Linked DNA regions of Phyllobacterium zundukense. The protein of the gene in region 1 interacts with the protein of each later gene in a pairwise test. Links are inferred from orthologs where the notes say so. Each region holds a gene or a part of one and is shown on either strand. Other genes may lie near its edges. The genes, in order: N8E88_RS17920 and def.

Region 1 (3,277 bases):
CCTTGCAGCATGCGCAGGGCAATAAGGATGATGGGCGCGGCAATACCCCAGCTGGCTGAACCTGGAAGAATACCGACAAGGAAGGTCGACAGACCCATAATCATGATGGTGATGAGGAACGTGTATTTACGGCCGACAAGATCACCGATGCGTCCGAAAACGAGGGCGCCGAATGGCCGAACCAGGAAGCCTGCGGCGAAGGCCAGTAGCGCGAAGATATTCCGCGTCGCTTCCGGATACTCACTGAAGAAGGCGGTACCGATGAAAGCGGCCAGGGAACCATAGAGATAGAAATCGTACCATTCGAAAACGGTTCCGAGCGAAGAAGCGAAGATGACCTTCTTTTCCTCCCTCGTCATACCCCGACTAGAATCGTCGGCCACAGTAGTGGTTGTCATTTCATTTTCTCCCAGAAAACAGCAGTTGAGCCAAGAACACGACAGGTAACCCCCTTGTCATGCCATTACCTGTCGACACTACGCGTGGTCAGCTGCGGACCAGAATTGCTCGCCGTAGACAACGCGTTGGTGGGTGTCCTCCGGAATTTCCCCCCAAAAGGTCACGCACCCGATATACGGATGAAGTGTTCACCATATATTGATCAAAGCAAAGCCCGCAGCTTACGTCAATTGCCGAAAATTGTGCGTAACGCGACATATTCTTGTCATTTGCCGAAACAATTGACTCTTTACCGAAACCGCGTACAAGCACAGGCGGACAAGGAGAAGCCCGCATGGGTGGCGAATCAACAGCGCTGTTATTGACGAACGGTTCCGGCAAGCTCGCCGGCGGCATTGACGCGCGTACTCTTGTCCTTAAAATTTCGGCCAAACAGACTGCGAAAACGACCACTAAAACGGTCTGATTTCCCTTGGCCTGGTCGCCCCCTCCCGGGTCCGGCCCGGGGGAGAAGACCCGCAGTGGCCAGCGGGTTTATACAGCAGAGAGGGACAGGAGATATTACAGATGAGTTTCAAGGTTGCGGTTGTTGGTGCCACAGGCAATGTGGGCCGCGAAATGCTTACAATACTGGAAGAGCGCGGGTTTCCGGTCAGCGAAGTCGTGGCGCTTGCGTCGCGCCGTTCGCAGGGAACCGAGGTGTCCTATGGCGACCGGACGCTTAAGGTCAAAAACCTCGAGAATTACGATTTTTCCGATACGGATATTTGCCTGATGTCTGCCGGCGGTAACGTCTCGAAGGAATGGTCGCCGAAGATCGGCGCGCAGGGTTGCGTTGTCATCGATAACTCCTCCGCTTGGCGTTACGATTCAAACGTACCGCTGATCGTGCCGGAAGTTAATCCCGATGCAATTGTCGGCTTTACCAAGAAGAACATCATCGCCAATCCGAACTGTTCGACTGCGCAGCTCGTGGTCGCGTTGAAGCCATTGCATGATAAGGCCAGGATCAAGCGCCTGGTCATCGCGACCTATCAATCGGTTTCGGGTGCCGGCAAGGACGGAATGGACGAACTGTTTCAGCAGTCGCGGGCGGTATTCGTCGCCGATCCGGTGGAGGCCAAAAAGTTTACCAAGCGCATTGCTTTCAATGTCATTCCACACATTGACGTCTTCATGGAAGATGGCTCGACCAAGGAAGAGTGGAAGATGGTCGCCGAAACCAAGAAGATGCTCGATCCGAAGATCAAGCTCACGGCGACTTGCGTGCGCGTACCAGTGTTTATTGGCCACTCGGAAGCGGTAAATATCGAATTCGAAAGCCCGATGAGTGCCGAGGAAGCCCGCGAGATCCTGAGCGATGCGCCGGGCTGCCTGGTCGTGGATCGCCACGAAGATGGTGGCTATATCACGCCTTACGAAGCTGCCGGTGAAGATGCCACCTACATCTCGCGTATCCGCGAAGATATTACGGTCGAAAATGGTCTTTCCATCTGGATCGTTTCCGACAACCTTCGCAAGGGCGCAGCACTTAATGCAATCCAGATTGCCGAGCTTCTGGTTGCGCGCGGGCTCATCCAGCCGAAGAAGATCGCGGCCTGATAATCTAGCCTATTGAACTATAGAAGGGCGCGGGAAAACTGCGCCCTTTTATTTGCTGCGTCGATGCTCGCGATGAGGTTGTCGCGCATGGTAATCAACTCGGCACGCAGCCCTTTTGCCTCGTCCAAGGTGCAGCCGAATGCCTTTCCCATAGCGATGGGCACAGCTTCGGCCCGTTCGCGCATGGCGCGGCCATTGCCAGTCAGTCCGATCAGAACCTGGCGCTCATCAACCGTATCGCGGCGGCGTGTAATCAAGCCCGCGCTTTCCAGGCGTTTTAGAAGCGGGGTTAGCGTGCCGGAATCAAGGCTGAGCTTGTCGCCGATCGATTTAACCGTCTGGCTTTCGCGCTCCCAGAGTACCGCCATCACAAGATATTGCGGGTAGGTCAGGCCGAGCGCCACCAGGCGCGGTTGATAGGCGCGCGTAACGGCGTTGGCGGTCGAGTAGATAGCGAAGCACAGGAAGTTTTCCAGTTTGAGCAGCGAGTCCGGTGCCTTTCCCGATGTTGCGTTCATTGTTTGTCGTCCTTTCAGGGCAACGCACAATAGCAGGCCCGATTGAATTGCGCACCATTTAATTTTTCGTCACTCACCAAAATATCTATTGCGCACAATTTAATTGTATGCAAATTAAATTGTGCTGACTAACCAACCTAAGGAACAAATGATGAGCATTCTCTACACAACGAAAGCGACGGCAACTGGTGGCCGCGAGGGCCGAGCAGCAAGTGAGGATGGCCGCCTGCAGATTACGCTGTCAACGCCAAAGGAGCTTGGCGGGAATGGCGGTGATGGCACCAATCCGGAACAGCTCTTCGGCGCCGGCTATTCCGCCTGCTTTCTTGGCGCGATCAAATATGTAGCCGGCCAGAAGAAAGTTAAACTTTCCGAGGAGAGCGCTGTCACTGCAACAGTTGGCATTGGTCCCCGCGAGGACGGCAAGGGGTTCGGCCTGGACGTTGCGCTCGCAGTCACTCTGCCGGGCGTGGAAGCTGCACAGGCTCGGGAAATTGTCGATGCTGCGCACGTTGTTTGCCCCTATTCGGAGGCCACGCGTAGCAACCTCAACGTACGTATATCGATTAATTGACACCAAGGGTTGTCGTACTAGGGTTGTCCAAGACAGCTACACCCAGAGCGATATCCCGTTACACATGACATCTCCCCCGCGTTTTCCGAGGGCCGCGTTCGCTGCCCAAATGCAGAAAATCAAGCCACAACCAGCGAAAGGACAAGCTATGCCTACCATCACCACAAACGACGGTACCGAGATC
Region 2 (3,138 bases), 570 kb from region 1 along the record:
TTTCGGCAAACTCCAGCGCTTCAATCTTTTGACCGCGTTTGGTCACCTTGCTGGAAGAGACCAAAATGTCGTCAATGTCCTTGTTGGCCTGACCGAAATGCGTCTGCAAGCGGCGCACCCGGTCATCGAGCCGCACCACGTCCTCCATGAGCCTTATGACCTCGCCCTGAATGAGATGCGCCTGCTCGCGCATGCGGACGTCCTTGAGGACGGCTTGAATAACCTGGATTGAAAGCATCAGCAGTGAAGGCGAGACGATCACGATGCGCGAACGATGCGCCTTTTGGACTACGGCCTCAAAATTCTCATGAATTTCCGCAAAAATCGATTCGGACGGCACAAAAAGAAACGCCGTATCCTGGGTCTCGCCGTTGATCAGATATTTCTCCGCCACGTCGCGAATGTGAATCTCTACGTCCCGCCGGAACTGAGCGGCTGCAATCTTCTTGGTCTCAGGTGTTTCCGACTCGCGGATAGCATTCCAAGCCTCCAGTGGAAACTTAGCGTCGATAACGAGATTGGGCGCGCCATTCGGCATACGCACCACGCAGTCCGGCCTGCTGCCGTTGGAAAGAGTGGCCTGGAACTCATACGCCCCCTGCGGCAGGCCATCAGCGATGATCGCCTCCATCCGGGCTTGGCCAAAGGCCCCGCGCGTCTGCTTGTTAGCAAGGATTGCCTGTAATTGCACCACTTGCCCGGCGAGCGCCTGGATGTTGTTTTGGGCGGTATCGATGACCGCCAGACGTTCCTGCAATTTCGTCAGATTTTCGTGTGTGGACTGCGTCTGTTCCGTCATGGTCTGGCCGATGCGGCTCGTCATGCCATCCAGTCGTTCGCGGATCGATTGATTGAGTTCGGCCTGCCTTGACCCGAACAGCTCGGCCATTGTCTGCATCCGGCCTTGCATCTCCGACTGGCTTTTCAGAATTTCGCCCATCCGGGCTTCCGCATCCCGCGCCCGGTCTTCGGCCTGGATCTCGGCGACCATCCGCATCCGGCTGGAGCGCAACACTGCAATGCCAGCGAAGAACACGATAAACGCTGTGGCGAAACCTGCTGCCAGCAAGGTAGCACCGAGCGACACAGAGCTCGAGCCAAATTGAAACAAAGTTTGATCCAGAGAAATTGACGTTTCCATAATGTGCAGACTAACCGATTCGGACGGCAAATGTGAGATCAAAACGAGAACATTTTTATAAACGACTTTCAGGCCGGATTGACGGTTGAAAGCCGAGATATTAGGTGATGCTCATGTCCATAAAACCACTTGTCATTCTTCCCGATCCATTGCTGCGCCAGGTGTCAAAGCCTGTGGAGCGTTTCGACGCCGATTTGCGCAAATTTTCGGCCGATATGCTCGACACCATGTATGACGCGCCAGGTATTGGGCTCGCGGCCATTCAAGTCGGTGAGCCTCTGCGCATGCTGGTCATCGACCTTGCCAAAGAAGACGAGCCCAAAGCCCCTCAGATATTCATCAATCCGCAGATATTGTCGTCGAGCGATGAGCGTAACGTCTATGAGGAAGGCTGCCTTTCCATCCCGGACTACTATGCTGAAGTCGAGCGACCGGCACAGGTGCGCGTTTCTTATGTCGACATCGACGGCAAGCAGCAAGAGGTTGCCGCGGAAGGGCTCCTCGCCACTTGTCTGCAGCACGAGATCGACCATTTGAACGGTGTTCTGTTCATCGATCACATTTCGCGATTGAAGCGTGAGATGGTCGTGAAGAAATTCAAGAAACTTGCCAAGGACCGTCCGCCAAGCCGGTTGGCGGTGTGAGCCGATGAGCCTGCGAATTATCTTCATGGGAACACCGGAGTTTTCGGTACCCATCCTCAACGCCCTGATCGGCCAAGGTCACGAAATAGTTGCGGTTTACAGTCAGCCACCGCGCCCTGCAGGACGGCGCGGGCTGGAGCTGACGCCCTCGGCGGTGCATCGCAATGCCGAACAGTTCGGCATTGAAGTGCGGACACCGAAAAGTTTGAAGTCCGAGGAAGAGCAGCAGGCGTTTCGCGACCTTGAGGCCGATGTAGCTGTGGTCGTTGCTTACGGGCTCATCCTGCCTGCCGCAATTCTCGAGGGTACGCGACTTGGCTGCTACAATGGACACGCTTCGCTGCTGCCGCGTTGGCGCGGAGCGGCGCCTATTCAGCGTGCGATCATGGCCGGCGATGATGAGACGGGGATCATGATCATGAAAATGGACGAGGGTCTCGACACTGGCCCTGTCGCCATGGCCGAAAAGGTGAAAATTACGGCGGATATGACTGCAGGCGAATTGCACGACCAGCTCAGCATGGCGGGCGCCGATCTGATGGTTCGCGCCATGGCGGCACTGGAGCGCGACAGTCTTACGCTCACGCCGCAGTCCGAAGACGGCGTCACCTATGCCTCCAAGATCACCAAGGCGGAAACGCGCATCGACTGGACGCAAGCTGCCATCGATGTTCATAATCGTATACGCGGCCTTGCACCGTTTCCGGGTGCATGGTGCGAGATGGAAATCGGCGAGGAGCTTGAACGGGTAAAACTGCTGCGTTCGATCCCGGCAACCGGGATAGGTGATCCTGGAACCGTACTCGGCGACGATCTGCGCATCGCCTGTGGCGAAGGCGCTGTTCGCCTGCGCTCTTTGCAGCGTGCGGGCGGGAAGGTCTTGGATGGTTTGGAGTTCCAGCGCGGCGCCAAGATCGCACAGGGAACGCGCCTGCCATGAACAAGATCTAAGTGCCTCGTTACAAGCTCACCATTGAATATGATGGCACGCCCTACGCCGGCTGGCAGCGGCAGGAGAACGGCCACACTGTTCAGGCCGCCATCGAACAGGCGATCTTCAAATTCTGCGGCGAAACGGTTGCCCTTGGCGCCGCTGGCCGCACAGACTCCGGCGTGCATGCGACGGCACAGATCGCGCATGTTGATCTGACGAAAGACTGGGCCAGTTCCAAGGTACGCGAGGCGTTGAACGCCCATCTGGTCATCGCGGGGGAAACCGTTGGCATCATCAACGTCGAACTCGTCGGGAGCAATTTCGATGCGCGGTTTTCGGCGACGGGCCGGCACTACCTTTACCGCATCATCAACCGCAGACCCCCCGCGCCACTTGAGGCGCACCGCGCGTGGTGGGTA

What was found.
Region 2: the proteins of N8E88_RS17920 (region 1) and def interact in binary tests that used the Escherichia coli proteins (3 or more experiments, as listed by UniProt). The link is inferred for Phyllobacterium zundukense from one-to-one orthologs.

What each region holds. Positions count from the first base shown.
Region 1 is NZ_CP104973.1:1,135,795-1,139,071, forward strand. Bases 30-2,983 are described here. They hold N8E88_RS17920 (aspartate-semialdehyde dehydrogenase), read left to right. Parts: upstream 30-966; coding sequence 967-2,001; downstream 2,002-2,983. Other genes in these bases: N8E88_RS17910 (MFS transporter), read right to left, coding at 30-398; N8E88_RS17915 (hypothetical protein), read left to right, coding at 734-865; N8E88_RS17925 (MarR family winged helix-turn-helix transcriptional regulator), read right to left, coding at 2,019-2,519; N8E88_RS17930 (organic hydroperoxide resistance protein), read left to right, coding at 2,671-2,983. In the rest of the region: more of N8E88_RS17910, read right to left, coding at 1-29; more of N8E88_RS17930, read left to right, coding at 2,984-3,093; N8E88_RS17935 (alpha/beta fold hydrolase), read left to right, coding at 3,242-3,277.
Region 2 is NZ_CP104973.1:561,765-564,902, forward strand. Bases 205-3,019 are described here. They hold def (peptide deformylase), read left to right. Parts: upstream 205-1,254; coding sequence 1,255-1,785; downstream 1,786-3,019. Other genes in these bases: N8E88_RS15115 (DNA recombination protein RmuC), read right to left, coding at 205-1,141; fmt (methionyl-tRNA formyltransferase), read left to right, coding at 1,796-2,725; truA (tRNA pseudouridine(38-40) synthase TruA), read left to right, coding at 2,737-3,019. In the rest of the region: more of N8E88_RS15115, read right to left, coding at 1-204; more of truA, read left to right, coding at 3,020-3,138. UniProt on the Escherichia coli protein: Removes the formyl group from the N-terminal Met of newly synthesized proteins. Requires at least a dipeptide for an efficient rate of reaction. N-terminal L-methionine is a prerequisite for activity but the enzyme has broad specificity at other positions.